Regions from separate parts of the Streptomyces sp. NPDC052023 genome, predicted to be linked through region 1. Evidence: riboswitches for the same ligand, from Rfam matches in the RefSeq annotation. Region 1 holds a riboswitch; each other region holds the start of a gene.
The links. Region 1 has a riboswitch for cobalamin ahead of metE (5-methyltetrahydropteroyltriglutamate--homocysteine S-methyltransferase). Riboswitches for the same ligand answer to the same signal wherever they lie in the genome.
Positions count from the first base shown of each region.

Region 2: another riboswitch for cobalamin. It lies ahead of ACIHCM_RS23335 (energy-coupling factor ABC transporter permease); the one in region 1 lies ahead of metE (5-methyltetrahydropteroyltriglutamate--homocysteine S-methyltransferase).
Region 3: another riboswitch for cobalamin. It lies ahead of ACIHCM_RS30395 (cobalamin biosynthesis protein); the one in region 1 lies ahead of metE (5-methyltetrahydropteroyltriglutamate--homocysteine S-methyltransferase).
Region 4: another riboswitch for cobalamin. It lies ahead of ACIHCM_RS23765 (ribonucleoside-diphosphate reductase subunit alpha); the one in region 1 lies ahead of metE (5-methyltetrahydropteroyltriglutamate--homocysteine S-methyltransferase).

Region 1 is NZ_JBIUBW010000005.1:398,707-406,340, forward strand. Features, by position in the region: gene ACIHCM_RS14400 ((2Fe-2S)-binding protein) at 1-445, shown strand, start outside; gene ACIHCM_RS14405 (hypothetical protein) at 491-649, shown strand; gene ACIHCM_RS14410 (FAD-binding dehydrogenase) at 799-2,592, shown strand; gene metE (5-methyltetrahydropteroyltriglutamate--homocysteine S-methyltransferase) at 2,656-4,974, opposite strand; cobalamin riboswitch at 5,141-5,365, opposite strand; gene ACIHCM_RS14420 (ATP-binding cassette domain-containing protein) at 5,504-6,139, shown strand; gene ACIHCM_RS14425 (metal ABC transporter permease) at 6,136-7,005, shown strand; gene ACIHCM_RS14430 (metal ABC transporter solute-binding protein, Zn/Mn family) at 6,963-7,634, shown strand, end outside.
Region 2 is NZ_JBIUBW010000012.1:24,461-32,094, reverse strand. Features, by position in the region: gene ligD (non-homologous end-joining DNA ligase) at 1-501, opposite strand, end outside; gene ACIHCM_RS23360 (Ku protein) at 564-1,613, shown strand; gene ACIHCM_RS23355 (hypothetical protein) at 1,765-2,028, shown strand; gene ACIHCM_RS23350 (ATP-binding cassette domain-containing protein) at 2,051-2,905, opposite strand; gene cbiQ (cobalt ECF transporter T component CbiQ) at 2,902-3,651, opposite strand; gene ACIHCM_RS23340 (energy-coupling factor ABC transporter substrate-binding protein) at 3,657-4,016, opposite strand; gene ACIHCM_RS23335 (energy-coupling factor ABC transporter permease) at 4,013-4,720, opposite strand; cobalamin riboswitch at 4,754-4,939, opposite strand; gene ACIHCM_RS23330 (hypothetical protein) at 5,287-6,018, shown strand; gene ACIHCM_RS23325 (hypothetical protein) at 6,768-7,016, shown strand; gene ACIHCM_RS23320 (hypothetical protein) at 7,517-7,634, opposite strand, start outside.
Region 3 is NZ_JBIUBW010000020.1:92,034-99,667, reverse strand. Features, by position in the region: gene ACIHCM_RS30410 (class II aldolase/adducin family protein) at 32-772, opposite strand; gene ACIHCM_RS30405 (anion permease) at 1,100-2,341, shown strand; gene ACIHCM_RS30400 (hypothetical protein) at 2,373-2,594, shown strand; cobalamin riboswitch at 2,777-2,922, shown strand; gene ACIHCM_RS30395 (cobalamin biosynthesis protein) at 3,023-3,973, shown strand; gene ACIHCM_RS30390 (cobyric acid synthase) at 3,970-5,481, shown strand; gene cobN (cobaltochelatase subunit CobN) at 5,478-7,634, shown strand, end outside.
Region 4 is NZ_JBIUBW010000012.1:112,895-120,528, forward strand. Features, by position in the region: partial or broken gene ACIHCM_RS23740 (carbon starvation CstA family protein) at 1-1,632, shown strand, start outside; gene ACIHCM_RS23745 (YbdD/YjiX family protein) at 1,598-1,804, shown strand; gene ACIHCM_RS23750 (DUF3311 domain-containing protein) at 1,904-2,167, shown strand; gene mctP (monocarboxylate uptake permease MctP) at 2,164-3,774, shown strand; gene ACIHCM_RS23760 (GNAT family N-acetyltransferase) at 3,918-4,424, shown strand; cobalamin riboswitch at 4,441-4,603, shown strand; gene ACIHCM_RS23765 (ribonucleoside-diphosphate reductase subunit alpha) at 4,727-7,096, shown strand; gene ACIHCM_RS23770 (ribonucleotide-diphosphate reductase subunit beta) at 7,096-7,634, shown strand, end outside.

The DNA.
Region 1 (7,634 bases):
ACTGGCCTGCGCCGTCGTCCACGGCATCGTCCCCGACCTGCGCGGGCTGCACCGCGCCGACGACGGGCCCGCACTGCGCCTGCCGGCCGTACCCACCGGCTGGTACGCCCCCGAACCTCCCCACCTCACGGACCTTCTGTACGAGGTCGTGGTGGACCGGCAACTCGACGCGCTGGCCGCCGGACTGCGCGTCAAGGTCGCGCCCCGGCTGCTGGAAGGCAACGCCGCGTCCGCGCTCGCCGAGGCGGCCCGCGCCGTCCTGGCGGCCAGAGGGGATCTGCGTGAGCCGCTCGCCCGTCTCGTCGACGACCTGCTGACGACCGGCCGGCTGGCCGGCACCGGCAAGGTCTTGGGCCCGGACCTGAGTTTTCGCAGGCGTAGTTGCTGTCTCTATTACCGAGTGCCCTCGGGAGTGAAGTGCGAGGACTGCTCGCTGGCCGAATGAATTGCGGCCACGCGGTATCCGGCAATTCCTGGCCGGAACGAGGTATTGAGCAATCCGCCGCCGCCGGGCACGAGGTTGCTGTTCCGGCTCGGCCTGCCGGCGGCGATCGCCCTGCTGTACGCCCTGCTGCTCCACCTGCGCTACCGGCGCCGGTTCCGGAGCGGGGAGCGAGCGCCGGACGCGGTGGTCCCGGGCCGGGGGTGAGTCCCCAACGCGGTTGCGTGCAGCGGAAGTTACCGGACGCAGGGCTCTGGTGGTTCCCGGACTCCCTGGTCTACCGTCGGTAACCCCTCTTCTCGCGGCAGCATCCCGCACCTCTCCGGCCTCCTCCTCACTCCCCTGGAAGGCAGCCCATGGAGCACTCGTCAGCCTCGTCCGCGATCACCCGCCGCCATGCCCTGACCGTGGCGGGCGGAGTGCTCGCCGGCGCCGCTCTCGCACAGGCGACGGCCCCCGCGTACGCCGCCCCGGGCGCGTCGTCGCACGCGGACGCCATCGTCGTCGGACACGGCCTCGCGGGGCTGGTCGCCACGGCCGAACTGGCGGCGGCGGGACGCAAGGTGCTGCTGCTCGACCAGGAACCCGAGACCGGCCTCGGCGGCCAGGCGTTCTGGTCGTTCGGCGGCCTGTTCTTCGTCGACTCCCACGAGCAACGGCTCATGGGCATCAAGGACTCCCGCGACCTCGCCTGGCAGGACTGGCTGGGCACGGCCGGGTTCGACCGCGGGCCCGACGACCCGTCGGGCCAGGACCACTGGGCGTACAAGTGGGCCGAGGCGTACGTCGACTTCGCCGCGGGGGAGAAGCGGTCCTGGCTGTCGGGGCTCGGCGTGCAGTGGTTCCCGATCGTCGGCTGGGCCGAGCGGGGTGGCGGACTCGCGGACGGCCACGGCAACTCGGTGCCGCGCTTCCACGTCACATGGGGCACCGGGCCGGCCGTGGTCGAGCCCTTCGAGAAGAAGGTGCGGGCGGCCGTCAGGGACGGGCTGGTGACCTTCAGGTTCCGCCACAGGGTGGACGAGCTGGTGGTGACCGCGGGCGCCGTCACCGGCGTGCGGGGCGCGGTCCTGGAGCCGAGTGACGCCGCGCGCGGCAGGCCCAGCTCCCGCACGGTGATCGGTGACTTCGAGCTGCGCGCCCCGGTCGTGATCGTCACCTCCGGCGGCATCGGCGCCGACCACGACCTCGTCCGGAGCAACTGGCCCGCCCGCCTCGGCACTCCGCCGAAGTCCATGATCACCGGGGTGCCCGCGCACGTGGACGGCCGGATGCTCGCCATCACCGAGCGGGCGGGCGGGCGGATCGTCAACCCCGACCGCATGTGGCACTACACGGAGGGCCTCAAGAACTACGACCCGATCTGGCCCGGCCACGGCATCCGCATCCTGCCCGGCCCGTCCTCGATGTGGTTCGACGCCACCGGCAAGCGCTTCTCCAGCCCCGACATCCCGGGCTACGACACCCTCCACACCCTCAAGTCGATCACCGCCACCGGGTACGACTACTCCTGGTTCGTGACCACGCAGAAGATCATCGCGAAGGAGTTCGCCCTCTCCGGCTCCGAGCAGAACCCCGACCTCACCCAGAAGAACGTCTGGAAGCTGCTGTCACGGATCTGGCAGACGCCCGAGCCGATCGAGCGGTTCAAGGAGAAGGGGGAGGACTTCGTCGTCGCCGAGACCCTGCCGCAACTGGTGGCCGGGATGAACAGGCTGACGGGCCAGGACCTGATCCAACTCGCCTCCCTCCAGCGGCAGATCGAGGCCCGCGACCGTGAGATCGCCAACCCGTACACCAAGGACGTCCAGGTCATGGGCATCCGCAACGCGCTGGCCTATCCCGGGGACACGCTCAGCCGCACGGCCTCCGCCCACCGGATCCTGGACTCCTCCGCCGGCCCACTGATCGCCGTGCGGCTCAACATCCTCACCCGCAAGACCCTCGGCGGCCTCCAGACGGACCTCTCCAGCCGCGTACTGAACGCCTCCGGTGGTCCGGTCCCCGGCCTGTACGCGGCCGGTGAGGTGGCGGGCTTCGGCGGAGGCGGCGTCCACGGATACCGGTCCCTGGAGGGGACCTTCCTCGGCGGCTGTCTCTTCTCCGGCCGTGCGGCGGGCCGGGCGGCAGCCGCGGCGACCGCGACCTGACAGGCCCGCTCCCGGGGGCCGGGGCGCGCGCGATCGCGCCCCGGCCTTTCGGGGCCGCCCGGTTCAGGAGGCGGGCAGCTCCGTGCGGACCGTGCGGGCCGCGGCCACCAGGTTCTCCAGGGACGCCCGGGTCTCCGGCCAGCCGCGGGTCTTCAGACCGCAGTCCGGGTTGACCCACAGCCGTTCGGCGGGGATGGCCTTCAGGCCGGTGCGCAGCAGTTCGGCGGCCTCCTCGGCGCTCGGGACGCGCGGGGAGTGGATGTCGTACACGCCGGGTCCGGCCTCGCGCGGGTAGCCGTGCGCGGCCAGTTCGCGGGCGACCTGCATGTGGGAACGGGCGGCTTCCAGGCTGATGACGTCCGCGTCGAGGTCGTCGATCGCCTGCACGATGTCCCCGAACTCGGCGTAGCACATGTGCGTGTGGACCTGGGTGTCCGGCCGAACGCCGCCGGTGGTGAGCCGGAACGCCTCCGTCGCCCACGCCAGGTAGGCGGCGTGGTCGGCCGAGCGCAGCGGCAGGGTCTCGCGCAGCGCCGGCTCGTCGACCTGGATGACGGAGGTCCCCGCCGCCTCCAGGTCGCCCACCTCGTCGCGCAGGGCGAGGGCGACCTGGCGTGCGGTGTCGCCGAGGGGCTGGTCGTCGCGGACGAAGGACCAGGCGAGCATGGTGACCGGCCCGGTGAGCATGCCCTTGACCGGACGGCCGGTGAGGGACTGGGCGTACGTCGTCCAGCGCACCGTCATCGGGTCGGGGCGGGAGATGTCGCCGGCCAGGATCGGCGGGCGGACGTACCGGGTGCCGTACGACTGGACCCAGCCGTGCTGGGTGGCGAGGTAGCCGGTGAGCTGCTCGGCGAAGTACTGGACCATGTCGTTGCGTTCGGGCTCGCCGTGCACGAGGACGTCGAGGCCGGTCTTCTCCTGGAAGGCGATCACTTCCTGGATCTCGGACTTGATGCGTTCCTCGTAGCCGGCGTCGTCGATCCGCCCGGCCCGCAGGTCGGCGCGGGCGGCGCGCAGCTCGCCGGTCTGCGGGAAGGAGCCGATGGTCGTGGTCGGCAGCAGGGGCAGGCCGAGGTGGGCGCGCTGGGCGGCGGCCCGCTCGGCGTAGGGCTGGGAGCGGCGGGCGTCGGCCTCCGTGACGGCGGCGGCGCGGGCGCGCACGGCCGGGTCATGGGTGATCGGCGAGCCGGCGCGGGACGCGAGGTCGGCACGGTTGGCGGCCAGCTCCGCCGTGATCGTGTCGGTGCCCTGGGCGAGGCCCTTGGCGAGAGTGACGACCTCGGCGGTCTTCTGCCGGGCGAAGGCGAGCCAGCGCAGGATCTGCGGCTCGATGTCCCGCTCCGGAGCGGTGTCCAGGGGCACGTGCAGCAGCGAGCAGGAGGCGGCCACGTCGACGCGGTCGGCCAGACCCAGCAGGGTGCCGAGGGTGGCCAGGGACTTCTCCAGGTCGTTGACCCAGATGTTGCGGCCGTTGACGACACCGGCGACGAGCCGCTTGCCCGGCAGACCACCGACGGCGGCGAGGGCGTCCAGGTGGGCGGCGGCGGCCTCGGTGAAGTCCAGCGCGAGTCCCTCGACGGGGGCCTTGGCCAGGACCGGCAGGGCGTCGCCGAGCCGGTCGAAGTACGAGGCGACGAGCAACTGGGGCCGGTCGGGCAGGGCGCCGAGCTCGCGGTAGGCGCGGGCCGCGGCGTTCAGTTCGGCGGGCGTGCGGTCCTGGACGAGGGCGGGCTCGTCGAGCTGAACCCACTCGGCGCCCGCCGCGCGCAGGTCGGCGAGGACCTCGGCGTACACCGGCAGGAGCCGGTCCAGCAGCGTGAGCGGCTCGAAGTCCGCGGGGACACCGGGCGCGGGCTTGGCGAGCAGCAGGTACGTGACGGGGCCGACGAGGACCGGGCGGGCCGTCAGACCCAGGGCGAGGGCCTCCTTCAGCTCGGCGACCTGCTTGGTGGAGTCGGCGGCGAACACGGTGTCCGGACCCAGTTCCGGCACCAGGTAGTGGTAGTTGGTGTCGAACCACTTCGTCATCTCCAGCGGCGCCACGTCCTGCGTGCCGCGGGCCATGGCGAAGTAGCCGTCGAGCGCGCCGGCGGTGACGGCCTCCCGGTGCCGGGCGGGGATCGCGCCGACCATCACGGTGGTGTCGAGAACGTGGTCGTAGTACGAGAAGTCGCCGGTCGGCACCTCGTGGATGCCGGCCTCGGCGAGCCGGCGCCAGTTGCCGGCTCGCAGCTCGGCGGCGGTGGCACGGAGGGCGTCGGCGGTGACGCGGCCCTTCCAGTAGCCCTCGATCGCCTTCTTCAGTTCCCGGTTCCGACCCTGGCGGGGGTAGCCGTACACGGTGGCCCGTGCTGCCGCGGCTGCGGACTTCGGTGTCACGGAGATCTCCTTCGCGAGATGAATCCCTGAGATCCCGGGGACGGGACGAGAACGCGAAGGGCGACGGAACCGGAAGGACCCGACCCCGCGCGGCAACGGCACGGTCGATCCGTCTGGTATGTACGCCGACCCGCCCTCGAGGTCACCGGGATGTCCGCGCACGAGGGTTCGCGCGCGGGCAGTTGGCAGGTCTTCGGACTCGCGGGCACGCCTCGTGTCGTACGAGACACCTACTGGCCGTCGCTTCCCAGGCCCACTTCCTCGGGCCCAGTGCGTATGACGGCGGTCGTTCCCACTCACCGCTGCGGGGCAGTCCCGGATTCCCACCGGGTTCCCTCTTACGACGCATCCCGCCTGGCGGACGGGGCGAACCAGCTGCGCGGACCACCCTACGCGGCGTCGCGCGGGTGGGGAGGGCAGGTCCGGCATTCGGATGGTGAAGTCGGACATGAGGAAGTCACGCACCCCGCGATGCCCGGGAACCAACCGCCCTCCGCTTCCGACACCTGTTCAGGAGCGAGGAGGTGGCATGGAAGGACTGGACGTCGTCATGCGCGAGGTCGCCTGCCGGCACGGCCGCGTGGAGGCCGTGCGGGGCGTCGACCTCGACATCGCGGCCGGCGGGCGGGTGGCGCTGACCGGTACCAACGGCTCGGGCAAGACCACGTTGCTGCGGGCCGTGCTCGGCCTGCACCGCCGGGCCGGCGGCCGGATCCTGGTGGGCGGCCGGGACACCCGCAGCGCGGCCGAGTGGGCGTGGCGGCGCCGGGCGTGCGCGTGGATTCCGCAGAAGCCGGCGGTCGGCCGGTTCCCGCTGCCGGCCAGGGAGTTGCTGGCCAGTGGCGGTGCGAAGGCCGAAGCGGTCGAGGCGGCGGCGAAGCTCGGCGTCGGGCAGCTCGTGGACCGGCCGTTGCACACCCTGTCCGGCGGCCAGCTGCAGCGGATGTATCTGGCGCGGGCGGTCGGCTGCGTCGCCGCGGGCGCCGGCGTGCTGCTGGCCGACGAACCCACCGCGGCACTCGACTTCGCCGGGCAGGAGGAGGCGGCCGACGTGCTGCTGTCCCTGCCGGTGACCGTCGTGGTCGTCACCCACGACCGGGCGCTGGCCGACCGCTGCGACCGGGTGCTGGAGATGGCCGCGGGCAGTCTGCGGGAGGTGCGGTGACCGCCCTGGCCGCGGCCGATGTCGGCCAGTTGCTGCAACTCGTTCCGGTCCAGCGCGCGGGTGCCGCCCTGCTGCTGGCGGCCGTGGGCCTGCCCGTGGTCGGCGTCGTGATCGTCGGCCTCGACATCATGCCGGTGCGGTTCGCCATGATGCATGTGGCGCTGCTCGGTATCGCGGTCGGTCTGCTGACCGGGCTCGACCCGATGCTGTGCGCGCTCCTCGCCTGCGCCCTCGCCGGAGCCGGGGTCGCGCCGCTGGCCCGCACTCCGGACGGGCTGTCGGGGGCGATGGGCCTGCTCATGAGCCTGGCGATCGCGGCGGCGCTGCTCGTGCTGGCGGTCTCCGGGGTCAACGCGGCGGGCGCGTTCGCCCTGCTGTGGGGATCGATCCTCTCCGTCGGCACGGCCGACCTGTGGGTGATCGGCGCCCTGGCCGTCGCCGTGCCGGCCCTGTTCTGGTGGCGGCGCCGCGACCTCGCCCTGCTGCTGTACGACCGTGAACTGGCCCTGTCCTCGGGCGTCCGGGTCGAGCGGCTCACCCTGGTGCTGCTCGTCCTGGTCGCGGTGGCCGTCGCCGGAGCCATCAAGCTCACCGGCGCGCTGCTCGTCGACGCCCTCACCCTGCTGCCCGCGCTCGCCGCCCGCCGCCTGGGCACCTCCCTGAAGTCCATCACCGCCTGGGCGGTCGGCATCGGGGTCGCCGTGAACCTCACCGGGTTCCTCGTCGCCCTCCGCTTCGACTGGCCGCCCGGGCCGGTCCTCGTCCTGACCGCCGGCGTGGTCGTCCTCGCCGTCCATCTCATACCCGAACGGAGAATCAGCTCATGGCGCGCACCCGCGTCCGCAACTCTTCCCTCCTCGCACTGACCCTGATCGCGGGGCTCGCCCTGACCTCGACCGGCTGCGGCGGCGACACCGAGTCCGGTTCGGCGCCGTCCGCGTCGTCCGGCGCCAAGGACTCCCCGCCGGTGGTCGTCGCCACCACCACCTGGGAGGCCGCCCTCGCCAAGGCGGCCGGCGCCGGGGACGTGCAGGTCATCGTCCCGCAGTCGGTGCAGCACGCCCCCGACTACGACCCCAGGCCCTCCGACCTCGTGGCGGTGGCGGACGCCGACTACGTCCTCTACGCGCCCTTCGAGCCGTACGCCGCGAAGATCAAGGAGGCGGCCGGTTCCGACGCCGAGCTGGTCGAGGTCGCTCTCGACAACGACGCGGACAAGGCGAAGGCCGAAGTCGCCCGTCTGGCGCAGCTGTTCGGAACCCAGGACGCCGCCGCACGGTGGACCGCCTCCTTCGACTCCGAGTACGCGGCGCTGCAGAAGGGCCTGAAGGCCAAGTGGCCGCAAGGCAAGCAGCCCACCGTCGTCGCCCAGGTGTTCACGACCTGGGCGGCGAAGCTGGCGGGCGCCGAACTCGCCGGTACCTTCGGGCCCGAGGCCGTGACGGCGAAGCAGCTGTCCGAGCTGTCGAGGACGAAGCCGCGACTCGTCCTGGAC
Region 2 (7,634 bases), on a different contig from region 1:
ACCGGACGTCTTCGGATACGCCTCGATCCCGTCCGCCGCCAGCCGTTTTCGCAGCCACAGCGCGACCTCGCAGCAGTGCACGACGGTCGCCGGCGGACCCGGGTCCAGGTCGAAGACGATCCGGTCGGCCACCGCCGGCGCGGAGATCACCCATTGGTGGGTGTGGAACTCGGCCACCAGGTTGGCCGCCCACATCAGGCTCGCGAGGTCCTGCACCAGCACCATCCGGGCCGGGCCCTCTGTCCGCGGCACCTCGGCGGTGGTGACCCACTCGGGGGTACCCGGGGGCACGTTCTTGGTGAAGAACACCTGCCCGCCGGGGCCGTCCGGGTAGCGCAGGAAGGACACCGGCCGATCCCGCAGATGAGGCAGGAGCACGCCGGCGGTCGTCGCGTAGTAGTGCAGCAACTCGCCCTTGGTGAAGCCGGTGGCCGGGTGCAGCACCTTCTCCAGATTGCTGAGCGCGACCCGTCGCCCCTCCACCTCTGTGATCGGCGTCATACGATGAGAATCACACGAAAACCATGAGAACCGTATGAACGCTGCTGATACCGCCTCGAAAGGTGCTGAATGTGCGATCCATATGGAACGGCGCCATCTCGTTCGGCCTGGTCAGCATCCCGATCAAGCTGGTGAACGCCACCGAGAGCCACACGATCTCGTTCCGCCAGATCCACACCGAGGACGGCGGCAGGATCCGCTACCGCAAGTTCTGCGAGCTGGAGGACCGCGAGGTCAGCGGGGCCGAGATCGGCAAGGGGTACGAGGACGCGGACGGCTCGATCATCCCGATCACCGACGAGGACCTGGCCCATCTGCCCCTCCCGACCGCCAAGACGATCGAGATCGTGGCCTTCGTGCCCGGCGACCGGATCGACCCGCTCCAGATGGACGCGGCCTACTACCTCGCCGCCAGCGGCGCCCCCGCCGCCAAGCCGTACACGCTGCTGCGCGAGGCGCTCAAGCGGAGCAACAAGGTCGCCATCGCCAAGTTCGCGCTGCGCGGCCGGGAGCGGCTGGGCATGCTGCGGGTGGTCGGCGACGCCATCGCCATGCACGGGCTGCTGTGGCCGGACGAGGTCCGCGCGCCCGAGGGCGTCGCCCCCGACACCGGCGTCACCGTCCGCGACAAGGAACTCGACCTCGCGGACGCCCTGATGGACACCCTCGGCGAGGTCGACCTGGAGGATCTGCACGACGAGTACCGCGAGGCCGTCGAGGAGGTCATCGCCGCGAAGGCGGCCGGCGAGGCGCCCCCCGAGGCGCCCGAACCCGCGGCGGGCGGCAAGGTGCTCGACCTGATGGCGGCCCTGGAGAGCAGCGTCCGCGCGGCGCGGGAGTCGCGCGGCGAGGCACCGGCCGAGCAGGCCGACGTCCACGCCCTCCCGCAGCGCAGGACCAGCCGCGCCGCACCCAAGGAACCGGCCGGCAAGAAGTCCACGGCGAAGAAGACGGCCGCCAAGAAGACCACCGCGTCCGCGAAGAAGACCGCGGGCAAGTCGGCGCAGGGGACGAAGAAGACGGCGGCCTCGAAGAGTACGGCGAGCACGGCGAAGAGCACCGCGAAGAAGACGACGGCGAAGAAGACGGCGTCCCGCAAGCGTTCGGCCTGACCCCGCGACCCGGCGACCGGGCACTCGACCTCGACCCCCGTGCCGAACTCGACACTTGTGTCACAGACTCCAGGACGCGGTCGATCATCCACCGGTCGGTCGGGTAAACAGGTGAGGGGGGACAGGACCGGCGAAACGGGGGCACGGCGCGATGCGATCCGAGCAGCAGCAGAACGGGACGCGGGACCAGGAGGTTCCCGGCGAGGCGTGGTGGGCGGGCCTCGGCCCGGTCGGGGGCGTCATCCTGCTCCTGGCCGGCCTCGGCGTGCTCGTCTGGATCTTCCTGGACCTGCCCGGTGCCCGTGGCCCGCACCTGTCCTACGAGGCGGCCAAGATCGTGGCGATCGGCGCGGTGGTCGCGGGTACGACGCTGCTCGCACGGCGCAAGAAGGGCGGGGACGCGGCGGAGGACTGACGGCGCCGGCGCCCGGCGGCTCTCAGCCGCGCGGCCCGGCCCGCTCCGCCGCCAGCGCCGCCAGCTCCTCCGCCGTCCGCGGACCGGCCGCCGTACCGTCCAGCAGTCCCTGGCCACGCAGCAGTTCCGCCGCGGCGACCCCCCACGGCAGGCGCAGGCCCGCCTCCCTCAGAAGCTCCGCGCGGGCCAGGTTCTCGGACGCCGGGCCGGTGCGCACGCCGGACGGGGTGAGCAGGGCCGCGTCGTCGGCCCAGCGCAGGGCGAGGTCGACGTCGTGGGTGGCCATCACGACCGTCGTGCCGCCCGCCCGCAGCCCGTCGAGGGTGGCCAGCAGCCGTTCCTGACCGTCGGGATCGAGTCCGGCCGTCGGCTCGTCGAGGATCAGCACCCGCGGCCGCATGGCGACCGCACCGGCGATCGCGGTCCGCTTGCGCTGCCCGTAGGACAGCAGATGCGTGGGCCGGTCGGCCAGTGCGGCGATGTCCAGCGCGGCCAGCGCCTGGGCCACCCGCGCCCGCACCTCGGCGTCCGGCAGCCCCAGGTTGAGCGGCCCGAACGAGACGTCCTGCGCCACCGAGGCGGCGAACAACTGGTCGTCCGGATCCTGCACCACCAGCTGGACGGTGGTCCGCAACCGGGTCAGCCCCTTCCGGTCGTACGACACCGCGGTCCCGTCCACCGTCAACTCCCCGTCCCGCGGCCTCAGTCCGCCGCTGAGCAGCCGCATCAGCGTGGTCTTGCCGCTGCCGTTGCGGCCGAGCAGCGCCAGCGCCCGCCCCTCGCGCACCTCGAAGTCGAGCCCGCTGAGCACGGCAGGGCCGTCCTCGTAGGCGAACGACGCGCCCCGCAGGGCGACCAGGGGGGCGGCCTCGCTCATGACAGCGGCCTTTCGAGTACGAAGGTGAGGGCGGCCAGCGCGGCGAGCAGCGCGACGCTCACGGCCGTGAACGGCACGGAGACGCGGGCCTCGGGCACCAGCACCCGCAGCGTGCCGTCGTAGCCGCGCCCGGCGAGCCCGGCCTGCAGGCGCGTGGCCCGGTCGAAGGCGCGCACGAAGGCGGTGGCGCCGAGCCCGGCCAGCGACCGCCACCGGGCGGCGCGCGTGGTGTGCCCGAGACGGGCCGCCTGCGCGTCACGGATCCGGCGCACGGAGTCCAGGAGCAGAAAGCTCATGCGGTACGTCACCAGCGCCACGTCGACGACGGGCGCCGGGACGCCGGCCCGGACCAGGCGGGGCAGCAGATCGGACATCGGGGTGGTGAACGCGAACAGCAGCACACCGAGGGAGGCGGCCGAGGTCCGCAGCAGCAGTTCCCCGGCGCGCACCGCGCCGCCGCCGGCGAGAGCGGCGAACCCGTCCGGGCCGCCGACCCGCACCAGCAGCGGCAGCGCGCCGGTGACGCAGAACCCCAGCGGCACCCGGTAGGCCCGCCACAGCCTCCGCCCGGGCACGCCCGCCGGTCCCAGCAGCACGGCCAGCGCCGTCACCAGCACCAGCGCCGCCCCCGGCCAGGGCGGCAACGAGATCGCCAGCACCGTGAGCCCCAGCCCGAGCACGGCCTTGTCCACGGGATGACGGCGGCGCCAGCGGCTGCTGTGCGCCGCCGCGTCGATCGGCAGCACGAGGCTCAGGCCCCTTCGGCTCCGTCGTGCCCGGGAACCCGCACCGCGCCCTGCTGTTCCCCGGCGCGGGCCTCGCCCTGGCGGCGGCCCCGCCGGACGCCGAAGTAGTAGGCGAGCGCGCCCGCGCCGACGGCCGCCTGGAGGGCGAACAGACCTGACTCGATCTCACCGGACGGAGGCTCGTACAGCGGCGAGAACCAGGGCTCGTAGTCCGGGTCCAGCTCGGTGATCGCCGTCTCCGCCTCGGCGTCGGCGCCGGCGAACGGTTCCTCCTTGTGGTCACCGAGCCCGAACACCAGCGGCAGCACCGCGAGGGCCGCGACGGCGATCAGCAGCAGGAGGTTGATCCTCGTGTTGCGCTTCATCGGGCCACCGCCTCGGTGCCGTTGTTCCGGGTGCCGGTCTTCTGGGTGAGCAGCACGCCCAGCCTGGTCAGTTCGCCCTTGCTGGACTGCACGAGCAGCCGCATCACCAGGACCGTCAGCAGCCCCTCGCTGACCGCGAGCGGGATCTGCGTGACCGCGAAGATGGAGCCGAACTTGCCGAGTGCGCCGAGGAATCCGCTGCTCGGGTCGGGAAAGGCGAGCGCCAGCTGGACGCTGGTGACGCAGTAGGTGGACAGGTCGGCCACGAACGCGCCGAAGAACACGGCCACCATCAGCGGCACGTCGAACCGCCGCAGCAGCCGGTAGATTCCGTAGCCGGCCCACGGCCCGATGATCGCCATCGAGAAGACGTTGGCGCCGAGCGTGGTCAGCCCGCCGTGCGCGAGCAGCAGCGCCTGGAACAACAGGGTGATGGTGCCCAGCACCGCCATCACCGGCGGCCGGAACAGGATGGCGCCCAGTCCCGTGCCGGTGGGATGCGAGCAACTCCCGGTCACGGACGGCAGCTTCAGCGCCGACAGGACGAAGGTGAAGGCGCCCGAGGCGCCGAGGAGCAGGGTGCTCTCGGGATGTTCCCGCACCTCTCGGGTGAGGGAGCGGACTCCGTGGACGACGAACGGCGCGGACGCGACGCCCCAGGCGATCGCGTGCGCCGGAGGCAGAAAACCCTCGGCTATGTGCATGGCTTCAGCAGACCCTCTCCAGCACCTCGTGGATGGTGTACAACGCGCCTCGGCCGGTCTCCTGGCTGACGGGTGACACCGCCCGTGCTCCGCCTTCCCGGGTCACAAGGACCCAGTGGCCGCCCCTTGAGGGCCGGAGCCGGACTTCCCGATCACAGTGGCGAGGGCCGCACCGGCATCACACCGGATTTCCCGTTCACCAAGGCGTGGTGACAGTAGTGCGCCCCCGGGGGTGGTGACAAGCGGTGCACCGGGGGCGCGAAGGCGCTGGTCACGCGGCGCTCCACGGCGGCGGGGTGACCTGCCCGGCCGCGGTGACCCACGGTGGCCGGTGCGTTCGCGACCCGCGCCCGGGCGTGTCCCGTACAACGGACGTGTCCGAAGTGCTGGGCATCAACGGTCATAGCCCGTACGTGAATTGAGGGCGGTTGAACGATCGGGGACGTACGCCGAACCGGGGTCCGGGTGACGAGGGCGCTGGGAACGCCGGGGCGCGACGGACGGAAAAGAGCATGCGAGCACGCGTCACGGCGAGGTAGGTTCCTGCTGTTCGCAAGGGGGATCAAGTGGCGAAGCTGAACCAGATCATCGCTGTCGAAAAGGGCGTCAAGAGCAAGTCGCTCCAGGACATCACCGCGGCGCACCAGAAGGTGCAGAAGCCGGCACTGCTGGCCGGTATCTCACGCACGTACCAGCCGAAGGACGAGGAGGGCGAGCAACTGCCGCCCGAGTCCACGCGGGTCCAGGTGCAGGCCGAGGACGTGCTGCGCGAGATGTCGGCGTCGCTCACCAGGCTGTTCGACGTGACCGCCACCAAGGACTGGGCGAACTGCACGGCCCGCGCGGACGTCACGGTCGACGGCCGGACGATCGTCGCGGACGTCCCGGTCAGCTATCTCCTCTTCCTGGAGAAGCAACTCACCGACCTGCACACGTTCGTCAAGAAGCTCCCGACCCTCGACGCCGCCGAGTCCTGGTCCCACGACCCGTCGACGGACTGGTGGAAGACGGACCCGGTCCGCACGATCCGCACCAAGAAGGTCCCCCGCAACCACGTCAAGGCGGAGGCGACCGAGAAGCACCCGGCGCAGGTCGAGGTGTACTACGAGGACGTGCCGATCGGGTACTGGACGACGGTCAAGTTCTCGGGTGCCCTCCCGGCGCGACGGGTCAACGAACTGGTGGAGCGGGTCGAGAAGCTCCAGCAGGCCGTCAAGTTCGCCCGCGAGGAGGCCAACGGCGCCGAGGTCACCGACCAGCGCGTCGGCGACGTGGTGTTCGGCTACCTGTTCGGCTGACCTGGCCGCGGGTAGCATCCATGATCGCCCCCGCGTGCGAGCGCGGGGGTGCGCACCAGGCGCGGGCCGGATTGAGGACCGGTTCGCGTGATGAGCGCAAGCTGACACTGAAGTTCAGCCTGAAGAAGCGGTGACAGTGAAGGTTCGAGTCCTTCCCCCGGCACAGCGTGACCAACGGGCCGGGGTAGCCCAACATGGCAGAGGCAGCCGCGGTCAATCTCAGACTCTCGCTCCAGTCTCAGCATCGCCGCCGATCGCCGGATCGACCGAGGCCGGACGGACGCCGTCGGATGCGAGTTCGACTCTCGCCTGCACCTCTCGCACGGTGCGGTAGTTCAAAGGAAGAACACGACGGCATGATGACTGATCCGTCCTCTTAAACGCCGCCGGCGTGCGCAATTGGGTGGCACCCCAGGGGCCCGGGAGCTGGATACGACTCCCGGGCTCCGCCACGCCCGCCCGTACCGGCCCTCCGTAGCAGGCCGACGTGCTGCGGGCACCGATCACCCGGGCGGATGCCATGACGGGCAGTCCGTTCCTGGTGGTGGCCCAGAACATGGCCGCCTGACCCGCAGCCTCCCGCTGTCAGCCCGGAGGAGGCCGATGTGACCCGTTTGATCCTCGATCAGAGCACTGGAACCTCCGGATGGCTTCCCCGATGAGCGCTCCGCGCGATGTCGCTCTAGCCTCCGAAATGAGCGCTGAATGGATCTTCTGATGGCGCGCTCCATTCGGTTCAAGGAGGAGATATGCGCAGGATTCGTACGGTCGCTGTCGCGACCGCCGTCATAGCTGGCGTCGGGTTCATGGGTATTCCGGCCACCGCCCAAGCGTCCGAAGGCGGCCATGGCGGCGGGTGCAGATCCCATGACATGAACATCGACATCCTCGGCCAGGTGGGCATCCTGAACGGTCTGGGTGCGAACCTGGTGAACGGCGAGGGTAGTCCTGGTGCGCAGTTCACTGACATCGGTTCAGAATGCGGTTTCGGCCGATAGCCGTCTCGCATATCTCACCGAATGGGGCAGGGGCGCAGGGCCGGTAAGCCCTGTGCCCGCCCATCAGTTGGCTGCTTGTGCTCATCTCAAGGGTGGATGCCGAAGGCCCCGGACCGTGACAGGTCCGGGGCCTTCGCGCGGGCTGGCTCCCCACGCACGACGGGATCCGGCCCACCTGCCGCTCACCCCACCACGCCCGGCGCTCACCAGGTCCGGTCACACTCCGCCCACGGCTCACGGGGCCTGACGAGGCGTACCGCACCGAACGCGAACGCCTGAGCCGCGACGAGCGCGGCGAGCATGCCGAACGCCGCGTTCATCTGGAGCTCGTCGCGTGGCGCCTGGGAACTGCTCTGCCGGACCCCACCCTGCTGAGCGCGACGATCTCGCGCCGCCACACGGTGGCCGTGACCCGGTCGCCCGGCTCCAGTTGCTCGAGGAGCGGACCCGGATCGCCGAAGGCCACGACGCCCTGCCAGGAGTCCTCGTCCTTGCGGGTGTCAGCCCCGGTGTCCCATGACCTGGATCATGCTGCCGTGCCCGTGCGGGTCCGGCTGCGCGATCTCGAACCCTGCTGAGGCGAGGATCCCCTGAAGAGCGGCCTCCATGTGCTGGAGC
Region 3 (7,634 bases), on a different contig from region 1:
CCGGGTGGTAGCGAGGGGCGCCCGCATGCGCTCAGCCTCGCTGCCCGTACCCCCGCAGCCGCTCACCCGCCTCCTTCAGCTGCTCCTGCGACAGCAGGGACGGCGTCAGGCCCGGCACGGAGGAGGCCGCCAGCCACAGGCGGCACATCCACTCCAGCTGGGCCGTGCGGTCGTATGCCTGGGCCAGGGTCGTGCCGTAGGTGACGGTGCCGTGGTTCTGCAGGAGGCAGCCGGAGCGGCCTGCGAGGGCGCGGAGCATGTTCTCGGCCAACTCCTCGGTGCCGTACGTCGCGTAGGGGGCGACCCGGACGGGGCCGCCGAGCGCGCCGGCCATGTAGTGGATCAGCGGGAGTTCCGGGACGAGCGTGGAGACGGCGGTGGCGTGCACGGCGTGGGTGTGGACGACGGCGCGGGCGTCGGTGGTGCGGTAGACGGCGAGATGCATGGGCAGTTCGCTCGTCGGTACGAGCGTGCCGCGCACCTGCCGCCCGTCGGGGCTCACGCCGGTGATGTCGTCCGGCCCTAGCCGGTCGTAGGGGACACCCGACGGGGTGACGAGGACCGTGTCGCCGACACGTACGGAGACGTTGCCGGACGTTCCGGCGACCAGGCCCTCGGACACGGTCCGGCGCGCGGTGGCCACGAGTTCCTCCCAGGCCCGGGCCTCCTCGTCCGGCACACCGCTCCCCCGCGATTCCGGCGCCCCCTGCGCGCAGCCGTGGACGTCCCGGACATTTCGGACATTCCGCCGCTCTCCACGCTGTTCAGCCATGCCGCGATCCTGCCAGGCGGGCTTCGGCCTGTCCCGGTGCGGGCGCGAGGGCAGGGGGGAACCCCACTGTCCGCCGGGCGACCGGGCGGCGCCCTGCCGGGTGACCATTCTCTCTTTCCACGCGTCCATGACCCGGCTCGAGCGGCCGGCGAAGGGCCTCCGGCCTTACGGAATCCGGGGCCGGCGGTACGGGACCGGGTGCCGTGAGCCCCGAGGGTGCAACGACCCCCTCCCACGGACACCAGCAAGCCCCTCTCAGTTCACCTTTCGTTCACTTAGGTTACCTACGTTCGTCCAGCCAATGACCTCGAACGATTGCCTGGGTAAATGGAAGGCATCTCGCTGATCCTCGCGATTGTGGTGGTAACCGCTCTCGCGTTCGACTTCACGAACGGTTTCCACGACACCGCGAACGCGATGGCCACCACCATCTCGACGGGTGCCCTCAGACCCAAGGTCGCGGTGGCCATGTCCGCCGTCCTCAACCTGGTCGGCGCCTTCCTCTCCGTGGAGGTCGCCAACACGATCTCCAAGGGCCTGGTCGACGAGAGCGGCATCCGTCCCGAGGTCATCTTCGCCGCACTGGTCGGCGCGATCCTGTGGAACCTGCTGACCTGGCTGGTCGGCCTGCCGTCCTCCTCCTCGCACGCGCTGATGGGCGGCCTGATCGGCGCCACGGTCGCCTCGGCCGGCGTCGGTGCCGTGCACGGCGACGTGCTGGTCACCAAGGTGCTGATCCCGGCGATCGCCGCCCCGCTGGTGGCGGGCATCGCGGCCATGCTCGCCACCAGGCTGACGTACACGCTCGGCAGGAAGGCCGACGGGAAGGCCTCCGCGAAGGGTTACCGCGCCGGGCAGATCGCCTCGGCGGGCCTGGTCTCGCTGGCGCACGGCACCAACGACGCACAGAAGACGATGGGCATCATCACCCTCGCCCTGGTCGCGGGCGGCACCCTCGCCCCCGACTCCGACCCGCCCCTGTGGGTCATCCTCTCCGCGGGCATCGCCATCGCGCTCGGCACCTACCTCGGCGGCTGGCGCATCATCCGGACCATGGGCAAGGGCCTGACGGACCTTCAGCCGCAGCAGGGCTTCGCGGCGCAGACCAGTGCCGCGACGGTCATCCTGGCCTCCTCCCACCTGGGCTTCTCGCTCTCCACCACGCACTCGGTCTCCGGTGCGGTGATGGGCGCGGGCCTGGGCCGCAAGGGCGGCGTGGTCCGCTGGTCCACCGCCACCCGGATGTTCGTCGCCTGGGGTCTGACGCTCCCGGCCGCCGCGCTGGTCGGCGCGATCGCCGAGTGGGTGACGGGCTTCGGTCCCTGGGGCACCGCCGTGGTCGCGGTCTTCCTGGTCGTCTCCAGCGCCGCGATCTGGAAGATCTCCCGTCGCGAGGTCGTGGACCACACGAACGTCAACGACGAGGCCGGGGAGCCCGCCGGTGTGGTGACGGCGGCGATGGCCGCGGTGACGCCGCCGCCGGCCGGCACCCCCGTGGACGGCCTCACGGCGACGATCCCCGCACAGAAGACGGCCTCGGAGCCGACGCCCTCTCAGGCCACCGTCTGAGCCTGAGGTCACTGAAGGAAGCAGCAGCAACATGAAGATCGACTGGGCGGCTCTCGGCTCCGTCTTCGGCGTCAGCCTCGTGGTCACCGTGGCCTTGGTGGGCCTGTTCACCCTCGGCGTGGCCGGTCTGTCGCGACGCGAACGGGCGGCGGAGCAGGGGGAGTCGGCGGCGCTCGCGGTCACCGGCGCGTACGCCGCGTTCGCCGCGTGCGCGGTGGCCGTGGGCTACGGGATCTATCTGATCGTCGCCTGACGGCGCTGCGCACTCGTCCGGCCACGTTCTCGCGCCCCGCGCGGCGCCCTCCACGAGGGCCCCGGGCGGGGCGCTTCGCCGTGTGCGGCGAGGGCGGGCGCGGCGTGGGTGAGACCGGTGTCGCCCGTGCCGTGTGGGCCGCAGCACAATCGTCCCGCCGCAGGTCAACGGCAAGTTGACGGCTGTTCTCGCCCCGTGGTGGACTTCCGGGGCCATGTACGGCGGCAGAAGAGGAAGTCCGGTGCGAATCCGGCGCGGTCCCGCCACTGTGACCGGGGAGGTACCTCCCCGGGAGCCAGGAACTCTCGCCTCCGGTCTCGTCGAACCAGGGCGTGGACACCCTGAGTGAGGACATATCGCGATGCCAGGCAGTGCACTGAAGTCCCGTACCGGATCTGTGCCCTTCGACGCAGCCGGCTGAGCCCCCCGTGCGTGCCGATCGCGTGTACGCGTACGGCGCCGCCGCCGGACTCCTCGGCGACCTTCTCCTCGGCGACCCCCGCCGGGGGCATCCGGTCGCCGCGTTCGGCCGGGCCGCCGGGGCCGTGGAACGGCTGCTGTGGCGCGACCACCGCGGGTGGGGCGCGCTGCACGCCGCCGTGTGTGCCGGTGGCGCCGTGGCGCTGGGCGCCGCCGCCCGCCGGGCCGTACGGTCCTCCCCCGCCGCTTCCGTCGCGCTGACCGGCGTCGCCACCTGGGCCGTCGTCGGCGGGACCTCGCTCGGGCGGGAGGCCCGCGCCGTCGGGCGGGCCCTTCAGGCGGGGGACGTCGAGGCGGCGCGGGCGCGGCTGCCGCATCTGTGCGGCCGGGACCCGCAGAGCCTCGACGCGCAGGAGATCGCGCGGGCGGTGGTGGAGTCCGTCGCGGAGAACACGTCCGATGCCGTGGTCGGGGCGCTGGTGTGGGGCGCCGTCGGCGGGGTGCCGGGGCTGCTCGGGTTCCGGGCGGTGAACACGCTGGACGCGATGGTGGGGCACAAGTCGCCGCGCTACCGCAGGTACGGGTGGGCTTCCGCCCGGCTCGACGATCTCGCGGGGTGGCCGGGTGCGCGGCTGACCGCCTCGCTCGCCGTGCTGGCGGGCGGCGATCCGCGCGGGGCCGTGCGGGCCTGGCGGGCTGACGCCGCGAAGCACCCGAGCCCCAATGCCGGGCCCGCGGAGGCGTCGTTCGCGGGGGCGTTGGGGGTGCGGCTCGGGGGGACGTCGTCGTATGCGGGACGGGTCGAGCACCGGCCGGTGCTGAACGGTGGGGGGCGTGGGGTGGAAGTGGGCGACATCGAGCGGGCCGTCCGGTTGTCCCGGCGGGTGAGCTGGCTGGCGCTGGGAGCCGGCGCTGCCGGCGCGTGGCTGCGGGGGCGGCTGCCGGGGAGGGGCGTATGACCGGCCGCGGGCTGCTGGTCGCCGGGACCACCTCCGACGCCGGCAAGAGCGTCGTCACCGCCGGGATCTGCCGCTGGCTGGTGCGGCAGGGCGTCAAGGTCGCGCCCTTCAAGGCGCAGAACATGTCGCTGAATTCGTTCGTCACCCGCGAGGGCGCCGAGATCGGGCGGGCGCAGGCCATGCAGGCGCAGGCGTGCCGGGTGGAGCCGACCGCGCTGATGAATCCCGTGCTGCTCAAGCCGGGCGGGGAGCGCAGCAGCCAGGTGGTGCTGCTGGGCAGGCCGGTCGGGGAGATGAGCGCGCGGGGCTACCACGGCGGGCGGCAGCAGGCGTTGCTGGGCACCGTGCTCGACTGTCTCGCCGAGTTGCGGGGCACGTATGACGCGGTGATCTGTGAGGGGGCCGGGAGCCCGGCCGAGATCAATCTGCGGCGGACCGACATCGTGAACATGGGGATCGCCCGCAACGCCCGGCTTCCCGTGCTCGTGGTCGGCGACATCGACCGCGGCGGTGTCTTCGCCTCGTTCTTCGGGACCGTGGCCCTGTTGTCACCCGAGGACCAGAGGTGCGTCGCCGGGTTCCTCGTCAACAAGTTCCGCGGCGACGTCTCGCTGCTGGAGCCGGGGCTGGACATGCTCAGGTCGCTCACCGGGCGGCGGACGTACGGCGTGCTGCCCTACCGGCACGGGCTCGGCATCGACGAGGAGGACGGGCTGCGGGTCTCGATGCGAGGGACGGTACGCGAGTCCGTCGTCGCGCCGCCCGTCGGCGAGGACGTGCTGCGCGTCGCCGTGTGCGCCCTGCCGCTGATGTCCAACTTCACGGACGTGGACGCCCTCGCCGCCGAACCCGGCGTCGTGGTGCGGTTCGTGGACCGGCCGGAGGAACTCGCGGACGCGGACCTCGTGGTGATACCCGGGACCCGCGGGACCGTACGGGCGCTGGAGTGGCTGCGGGAGCGGGGGCTGGCGGCTGCCCTCGCCCGAAGGGCCGCCGAGCAGCGGCCCGTTCTGGGCATCTGCGGTGGCTTCCAGATCCTCGGCGAGCACATCGAGGACGACGTGGAAAGCCGCCGCGGCCGGGTCGACGGGCTGGGCATCCTGCCCCTGCGGGTGCGGTTCGCCCGGGAGAAGACCCTCGCCCGGCCGGCCGGCGAGGCTCTCGGCGAGCCCGTCGAGGGGTACGAGATCCATCACGGCGTCGCCGAGGTCACCGGCGGCGATCCCTTCCTGGACGGGTGCCGGGCCGGGCAGACCTGGGGTACTCACTGGCACGGCTCGCTGGAGTCGGACGGTTTCCGGCGGGCGTTCCTGCGGGAGGTGGCCGCCGCCGCGGGCCGCCGGTTCGTGCCGGCGCCCGGCACCTCCTTCGCCGCGCTGCGCGAGGAGCAACTCGACCGGCTCGGCGACCTGATCGAACAGCACGCGGACACGGACGCGCTGTGGCGGCTCATCGAGTCGGGCGCGCCGCAAGGACTGCCTTTCATTCCACCGGGAGCGCCCGCATGAGCACTGTGTTGTTGTTGTCCACCGCCGACACCGATCTGCTGGCGGCCCGTGCCTCCGGCGCCTCCTACCGGATCGGCAACCCGACCCGCGTCGACGCCGCCGGCGAGCTGCCCGCGCTGATCGAGGGCGCCGACATCGCCGTCGTACGGCTGCTGGGCGGCAAGCGGGCCTGGGAGGACGGGCTGGCCGCGCTCAGGGCGTCGGGGATTCCGACCGTGCTGCTCGGCGGGGAGGCCGTGCCGGACGCCGAGCTGATGGCCGAGTCGTCCGTGCCCGCCGGTGTCGTGGCGGAGGCGCTGCGCTATCTCGTCGAGGGCGGGCCCGCCAACCTCACCGAGCTGGCGCGGTTCCTGTCGGACACCGTCCTGCTGACGGGTGAGGGCTTCGACGAGCCGCAGAAGATGCCCCAGTACGGCGTCCGCGGCGCCCGTGCGTTCGAGGAGGGCCGTCCCACCGTCGGGGTGCTCTTCTACCGGGCCCACGAGCTCAGCGGCAACACCGCCTTCGTCGACACCCTGTGCGAGGCGATCGAGGCGCGGGGCGCCAACGCCCTTCCGGTGTACTGCGGTTCGCTGCGCGGCGCCGACGCCGGGCTGTACGAGATCCTCGGGCGGGCCGACGCGCTCGTCGCCACCGTCCTGGCCGCCGGCGGCACCCACGCCTCGCAGGCCTCGGCGGGCGGCGACGACGAGGCCTGGGACATCGGGGCGCTCGCCGAGCTGAACATCCCCGTGCTGCAGGGGCTGTGCCTGACGTCGTCGAAGAGCGCCTGGGACGGGTCGGACGCCGCCCTGACCCCCATGGACGCGGCGATGCAGGTGGCGATCCCGGAGTTCGACGGGCGGCTGATCACCGTGCCGTTCTCCTTCAAGGAGCAGGGGCCGGACGACGTCCCGGTGTACGTCGCCGACCCCGGACGGGCGGCGCGGGTGGCCGGGATCGCCGTGCGGCACGCGCGGCTGCGGCACAAGCCGAACGAGGACAAGCGGATCGCGCTGGTCTTCACGGCGTACCCGACCAAGCACTCGCGCGTCGGCAACGCGGTGGGACTGGACACGCCCGCCTCGGCGGTGCGGGTGCTGGACGCGCTCAGGGAGGCCGGGTACGGCCTCACCGAGTACCCCTCCGGCGGCGACGAGCTGATCCACCGGCTCATCGAGGCGGGTGGGCACGACGTCGAATGGCTCACGGAGGAGCAGTTGGCCGCCGCGCCCGCGCGCGTGCCGCTCAACGACTACCGGGCGTGGTTCGGGGGGCTCGATCCCGAGCTGAGGGACGCCATGGTCGAGGCGTGGGGCGAGCCGCCGGGTTCGCTGTACGTCGACGGGGACGACATCGTGCTGGCCTCCCTCCGGTTCGGGAACGTCGTCGTGATGATCCAGCCGCCGCGTGGCTTCGGCGAGAACCCGATCGCGATCTACCACGACCCGGACATGCCCCCGTCGCACCACTACATGGCGGCCTACCGCTGGCTGGAGAACAGCTTCGGCGCCGACGCGATCGTGCACATGGGCAAGCACGGCACGATGGAGTGGCTGCCGGGCAAGGGACTGGGGCTCAGCGGGGGCTGTGCGCCCGACGCGGTCCTCGGCGACCTGCCCCTGATCTACCCGTTCATCGTCAACGACCCCGGCGAGGGCACCCAGGCCAAGCGGCGCGGGCACGCCACCGTCGTCGACCACCTCGTGCCGCCGATGGCGCGCGCGGACACCTACGGCGACCTGGCCAAGCTGGAGCAGCTGCTCGACGAGTACGCGCTCGTCTCCGACCTGGACCCGGCCAAGGCGCCGGCGGTGCGCGCGCAGATCTGGACGCTGGTGAAGGCGGCCGAGCTGCACCACGACCTGCATGTCGACGAGCAGCCGGACGACGACTCGTTCGACGAGTTCGTGATGCACATCGACGGCTATCTGTGCGAGATCAAGGACGTGCAGATCCGGGACGGTCTGCACATCCTGGGTGGCGGCCCGGAGGATGAGCCGCGGGTGAACCTCGTCCTCGCCGTGCTGCGGGCCTCGCAGGTGTGGGGCGGGCAGGCGAACGCGCTGCCGGGGCTGCGGGCCTGCCTGGCCGAGCACTTCGGGCTGGTCGAGAAGGAGCTGCTGGCGGAGCCGGGGGCGCCGGTGAAGGTGCCGGTGGAACTGACGGACCTC
Region 4 (7,634 bases), on a different contig from region 1:
TTCGCGATCATGATCATCCTGCTCGGCGTGCTGGCCCTGGTCATCGTCGACGCCCTCGCCGAGTCCCCCTGGGGCACCTTCTCCATCGCGATGACCGTGCCGATCGCCCTGGTGATGGGCTTCTACCTGCGCGTCCTGCGGCCCGGCCGGGTCGCCGAGGTGCGCCTCTCGGGGTCAGCCTGCTGCTGCTCGCGCTGATCGCGGGCCGCTGGGTCGCCGAGTCTGGGCCGAGGCCTTCACCCTCGCCCCGTCGACGCTGGTCATCTGGCTGGTGGCGTACGGCTCATCGCGTCGATCCTGCCGGTGTGGATGCTGCTCGCGCCTCGCGACCACCTCTCCACCTTCATGAAGATCGGCACGATCCTGCTGCTCGCCCTCGGTGTCGTCATCGCGCTCCCGACGCTGAAGATGGACCCGGTCACCGACTTCGCCTCCCGCGGCGACGGCCCGGTGTTCGCGGGCTCCCTCTTCCCGTTCGTCTTCATCACGATCGCCTGCGGAGCGCTGTCGGGCTTCCACGCGCTGATCTCGTCCGGCACCACACCGAAGATGATCCAGAAGGAGACGCAGGTCCGGATGATCGGCTACGGCTCCATGCTGATGGAGTCGTCCGTCGCCGTGATGGCGCTGATCGCGGCGAGCATCATCGACCCCGGTCTGTACTTCGCGACGAACGCGCCCGCCGGCGTCATCGGCACGAGTGTGGAGCAGGCCTCGCAGGTGGTGAGCGGCTGGGGCTACCAGATCTCCCCCGAGCAACTCGCCGCCGCGGCGAAGAGCGTCGAGGAGTCCACGCTGCTGTCCCGCACCGGCGGGGCGCCCACCCTCGCCGTCGGTGTCTCGCAGATCTTCTCGGAGGTGACCGGCGGCGGACTCAAGGCGTTCTGGTACCACTTCGCGATCATGTTCGAGGCGCTGTTCCTCCTGACCGCGCTGGACGCCGGCACACGCGTGGGCCGGTTCATGCTCCAGGACACCCTGGGCAACGTCTACAAGCCCTTCCGCAACGTCAGCTGGAAGCCGGGCCTGATCATCACCAGCGCGATCGTCTGCGGGATGTGGGGCTACTTCCTCTGGGTGGGCGTCCACGAGCCCCTCGGCGGCATCAACCAGCTGTTCCCGGTCTTCGGTATCTCCAACCAGCTGCTGGCCGCCGTGGCGCTGGCCGTCTGCACGACGCTGCTGATCAAGTCCGGCCGCCTCAAGTGGGCCTGGATCACGGGCGTCCCGCTCGCCCGGGACGCCGTCGTCACCCTGACCGCCAGCTGGCAGAAGGTCTTCTCCAGCGACCCCAAGGTCGGCTTCTTCAAGCAGCGGCAGGTCTTCCAGGACGCCATCGACCGGGGCGAGATCCTGCCGCCGGCCAAGTCGATGGACGACATGCACACCGTCGTCACCAACTCCACCGTGGACGGCGTCCTGACCGCCGTGCTGGCCCTGCTGATCGTCGTCGTGCTCGCGGACGCCACGCGGATCTGCGTACGGCACATCCGGCGGCCCGCGCTCACCACGCTCAGCGAGGCGCCGTACGTCGAGTCGAAGCTCGTGGCACCGGCCGGCCTGATCGCCACGCGGGAGGAGAAGGAGGAGGTCCGCCGTGCGACCGTCGGCACTGCTGCGCCGGGTGACTAGCGGGGTGCGCTGGTACGTCCGTGAGCTGACCGACGAGTCGGCCTACGACCGCTATGTCACGCATGTCCGAAAGGATCATCCCGACGTCGGGGTACCCACCCGGCGGGAGTTCGAGCGAATGCGGACGGACCGGCAGGAAAAGGACCCGCGGCAGGGCTTCCGCTGCTGCTGAGGTACCGGTATCTGAACAAGGGCTTCCGGTAGCGGGACACCGTGACCTAGATTGCCTGCGCGTTACACCAGGTGATCAGCGAGGGGACGGAGTCGTCCGATGTCAGAAGCCCCAGATGTGAACAGAGGGCCGGTGGTGACGCCTGTGCGCGTCGTCGTCGCCCTCTGCCTGATAGCACCGTTCGCGTCCATGCTCTGGGTGAGCTCGTACGCGAAGACGGACCCGACGTTCATCGGCATCCCGTTCTTCTACTGGTACCAGATGGCCTGGGTCGTGATCTCCACCGGCCTCACCATGATCGCGTACTGGCTGTGGCAGCGTGACCAGCGCGCCCGCAAGGCTCAGGGGGGTGCCGGAGCATGAAGGACGGCGTGAACGGCGTCGCACTCGCCGTCTTCATCCTCTTCTTCCTCGCCGTCACGGTGATGGGCTTCCTGGCCGCGCGCTGGCGCAAGGCCGAGAACGAGCACAGCCTCGACGAATGGGGCCTGGGCGGCCGGTCGTTCGGCACCTGGATCACCTGGTTCCTGCTCGGCGGCGACCTCTACACGGCGTACACCTTCGTCGCCGTGCCGGCGGCGATCTACGCGGCGGGCGCGGCCGGATTCTTCGCCGTCCCGTACACGATCCTCATCTACCCGATGATGTTCGTCTTCCTGCCGCGCCTGTGGTCGGTCTCGCACAAGCACGGTTACGTCACCACCTCGGACTTCGTCCGCGGCCGCTTCGGTTCCAAGGGCCTGTCCCTGGCGGTGGCGGTCACCGGCATCCTCGCGACCATGCCGTACATCGCGCTCCAGCTCGTCGGCATCCAGGCCGTGCTGGACGTGATGGGCATCGGCGGCGGCGAGGACACCAACTGGTTCATCAAGGACCTGCCGCTGCTGATCGCCTTCGGCGTGCTGGCGGCGTACACGTACTCGTCGGGTCTGCGGGCGCCGGCCCTGATCGCGTTCGTCAAGGACGCGCTGATCTACATCGTCATCGCCGTCGCCATCATCTACATCCCCATCAAGCTGGGCGGCTTCGACGACATCTTCAGCGCGGCGAGCGACAAGTACGAGGCGGCCGGTGCGGGCGGGCTCGTGCCGAACGCGGCCTCGCAGTGGACGTACGCCACGCTGGCGCTGGGCTCGGCGCTCGCGCTGTTCATGTACCCGCACAGCGTCACGGCGGTGCTCTCCAGCCGCAGCAGGGACGTGATCCGCCGCAACTCCACGATCCTGCCGCTGTACTCGCTGATGCTGGGCCTGCTGGGCCTGCTCGGCTTCATGGCGATCGCGGCCGGCGTCAAGGTGGAGAACGGCCAGCTGGCGATCCCCCAGCTCTTCGAGAACATGTTCCCGGACTGGTTCACCGGCGTCGCGTTCGCGGCGATCGGCATCGGCGCGCTGGTCCCGGCGGCCATCATGTCGATCGCGGCGGCCAACCTCTTCACCCGCAACATCTACAAGGACTTCCTCAAGCCGGACGCCACACCCGCGCAGGAGACCAAGGTCTCCAAGCTGGTGTCGCTGCTGGTGAAGGTCGGCGCGCTCGTCTTCGTCCTGGGCATGGACAAGACGGTCGCCATCAACTTCCAGCTGCTGGGCGGCATCTGGATCCTCCAGACCATGCCCGCCCTGGTCGGCGGCCTGTTCACGCGCTGGTTCCACCGCTGGGCCCTGCTGGCCGGCTGGGCGGTCGGCATGATCTACGGCACGGTCGCCGCGTACGGCGTCGCCTCCCCGACGCAGAAGCACTTCGGCGGCTCGTCGGCGGAGATCCCCGGCATCGGTGAGATCGGCTACATCGGCCTCACGGCGTTCGTCCTGAACCTGGTGGTCACGGTGGTCCTCACCTTCGTCCTGAAGGCCGTGAAGGCCCCTGAGGGCGTCGACGAGACCAGGCCCGAGGACTACACGGCGGACGCGGGCGACCCCGGCGTCCAGGTGGAACTGCCGCCGGCGACCGCGGGAGCGAGTCACTAGGGAACGCGAGCACAACGCCCCTCAAGGGGCCGGGGACTGTAGCGATATGCGGCTCCGCCGCCCGGGCGCGACACCCCCCACGACCCGCAGCGGGCCGCCGGCATCAAGCACAACGGCGGCCCGCTGTCGTGCACACTCCCCCCATGGACTTCGTCATCCGCCCCGCACTGCCCACCGACTACGCCACCCTCGGCGACATCACAGCCCAGGCCTACCTCCAGGACGGCCTGCTCGACTTCGGCGAGAGCGACGAATACCTCGGTGAACTCAGGGACGTCGCCAAACGGGCCGCCGCAGCCGAAGTCCTGGTGGCCGCACAGAACGGCCGTGTCCTCGGCGGCGTGACCTTCGTCCCGTCCGGCGGCCCCATGGCCGACATAGCCCGCCCCGCGGAGGCCGAGATCCGCATGCTGGCCGTCGCCCGGGAGGCCCGCGGCCGAGGCGTGGGCGAGGCACTCGTACGCGCCTGCATCGACCGCGCACGCACCACGGACGGCTGCACCGGCATCGTCCTCTCCACCCAGCGCACCATGCACACGGCCCACCGCATCTACGAACGCCTCGGCTTCACCCGCACACCCGACCGCGACTGGAACCCCCTCCCCGAGCTGGACGACATCACGCTCCTCACCTACGAGTTGACGCTCTGAAGTCATCGGCGACACAACATATGGGGGCGCCATCGGCACCCGGCACTAGATGTATGCTCATGCTCGCTGTCGCCGCAGGGGAATCCGGTGCGAATCCGGAACTGTCCCGCAACGGTGTACTTGTGCATGTCTGTGCACAGGAGTCAGTCCGAGGACCTGCCGACAGTGCGCCCGGCCAACCGGTCCGGGTGTCCTGACGTCCGGGTCTCGTGGAATGGGCCGGTGGACGCGACGCCCCGTGCGCTCGTGTGCTGCCCCCTGCCCTCGGCGAGGCCCCCGTGCCGAGCGAGGGAGAGCCCCACGTGACCATCGCGCCAGCCGCACCGGCCGAAGCGACAACGGTGGAAGTGGAATCCGACGGTCCCGGAACCGCGCTGCTGCGGACCCTGACCGAGCTGACCGCCGACCTCCCTGACGCCGACCCCGGCCGGGTCGCCGCCGCTTCGCTGCGCGGCCGCTCCGCGCGGGCCGACGAGACCGAGCTGCGGGAGCTGGCGACGGAGGCCGCCGCCGGCCTCATCTCCGAGGACCCCGCCTACTCCCGGCTCGCCGCCCGGCTGCTGACCGTCTCCATCGCCGCCGAAGCCGCCTCCCAGGGCGTCACGACCTTCACGGAGTCCGTCGCCGTGGGGCACCGGGAAGGCCTCATCGCCGACCGCACGGCCGGCTTCGTGCGCCTGCACGCCGACCGCCTCGACGCCCTGATCGACCCGGCCGGCGACGACCGCTTCGGCTATTTCGGCCTGCGCACGCTGCACAGCCGCTATCTGCTCCGGCACCCGATCACCCGCAAGGTCGTCGAGACGCCCCAGCACTTCATGCTGCGCGTCGCCGCCGGTCTCGCCGAGGACGACACCCCCCGGTCGGTGGACGAAGTCGCCGCGCTCTACAGGCTCATGAGCCGCCTGGACTACCTCCCCTCCTCCCCGACCCTCTTCAACTCCGGCACCCGCCACCCCCAGATGTCGTCCTGCTACCTCCTGGACTCCCCCCTGGACGAGCTGGACTCCATCTACGACCGCTACCACCAGGTCGCCCGGCTCTCCAAGCACGCCGGGGGCATCGGGCTGTCGTACTCCCGGATCCGTTCCCGTGGCTCGCTGATCCGCGGCACCAACGGCCACTCCAACGGCATCGTCCCGTTCCTGAAGACGCTGGACGCCTCGGTCGCCGCCGTGAACCAGGGCGGCCGGCGCAAGGGCGCGGCCGCCGTCTACCTGGAGACGTGGCACTCCGACATCGAGGAGTTCCTGGAGCTGCGGGACAACACCGGTGAGGACGCCCGCCGTACGCACAACCTCAACCTCGCGCACTGGATCCCGGACGAGTTCATGCGCCGGGTGAACGCGGACGCGCCGTGGTCGCTGTTCTCGCCGTCGGACGTTCCCGAGCTGGTCGACCTGTGGGGCGAGGAGTTCGACGCCGCGTACCGCGCGGCCGAGGAGAAGGGCCTGGCGAAGAAGACGCTGCCCGCCCGCGAGCTGTACGGCCGGATGATGCGCACCCTCGCGCAGACCGGCAACGGCTGGATGACCTTCAAGGACGCCGCCAACCGCACCGCCAACCAGACCGCCGAGCCCGGCCACGTCATCCACTCCTCGAACCTCTGCACGGAGATCCTGGAGGTCACGAGCGACGGGGAGACGGCCGTCTGCAACCTGGGCTCGGTCAACCTGGGCGCGTTCGTCGTGGACGACGACATCGACTGGGAGCGGCTCGACGCGACCGTCCGCACCGCCGTCACGTTCCTCGACCGCGTCGTCGACATCAACTTCTACCCGACCGAGGAGGCGGGCCGCTCCAACTCCCGGTGGCGGCCGGTCGGCCTCGGCGCGATGGGCCTGCAGGACGTCTTCTTCAAGCTGCGGCTGCCGTTCGACTCGCCCGAGGCCAAGGCCCTCTCCACCCGCATCGCCGAGCGCGTCATGCTCGCCGCGTACGAGGCGTCCGCCGACCTCGCCGAGCGCAACGGGCCGCTGCCGGCGTGGGACAAGACCCGCGCCGCCCGTGGGGTGCTCCACCCCGACCACTACGGCGTCGAGCCGGCCTGGCCGGAGCGCTGGGCCGCCCTGCGCGAGCGGATCGCCGCGGTCGGCATGCGCAACTCCCTGCTGCTGGCCATCGCCCCCACCGCGACGATCGCCTCGATCGCCGGTGTCTACGAGTGCATCGAGCCGCAGGTCTCGAACCTCTTCAAGCGTGAGACGCTGTCCGGCGAGTTCCTCCAGGTCAACTCCTACCTGGTGCAGGAGCTGAAGGCGCTCGGCGTCTGGGACGCCCGCACCCGTGAGGCGCTGCGCGAGGCGAACGGCTCGGTGCAGGAGTTCGCCTGGATCCCCGAGGACGTACGGCGGCTCTACCGCACGGCGTGGGAGATCCCGCAGCGCGGGCTCATCGACATGGCGGCCGCGCGGACCCCGTACCTCGACCAGGCCCAGTCGCTGAACCTCTTCCTGGAGACGCCGACCATCGGCAAGCTCTCCTCGATGTACGCCTACGCCTGGAAGTCGGGCCTGAAGACGACGTACTACCTGCGCTCACGCCCGGCGACCCGGATCGCCCGCGCGGCCCAGGCACAAGACCGAGCCACCATCCCCGTACAGGCGACGCCCGAGCCCGAAGCGGTCGCCTGCTCCCTGGAAAACCCCGAGTCCTGCGAGGCCTGCCAGTAATGTCCAGCCGTTCCCAGAACCTTCTCGACCCCGGCTTCGAGCTGACTCTGCGTCCGATGCGCTACCCGGACTTCTACGAGCGCTACCGGGACGCCATCAAGAACACCTGGACCGTGGAGGAGGTCGACCTCCACTCGGACGTCGCCGACCTCGCGAAGCTCTCCCCGGAGGAGCAGCACCTGATCGGCCGCCTCGTGGCGTTCTTCGCGACGGGCGACTCGATCGTGGCGAACAACCTGGTGCTGACGCTGTACAAGCACATCAACTCCCCCGAGGCACGGCTCTACCTGAGCCGCCAGCTGTTCGAGGAGGCGGTGCACGTCCAGTTCTACCTGACCCTGCTGGACACCTACCTCCCCGACCCGCAGGACCGGGCGGCGGCCTTCGACGCCGTCGAGAACATCCCGTCCATCCGCGAGAAGGCCGGGTTCTGCTTCAAGTGGATCAATGAGGTCGAGAAGCTGGACCGCCTGGAGTCCAAGGCCGACCGCCGCCGCTTCCTGCTCAACCTCATCTGCTTCGCCGCGTGCATCGAGGG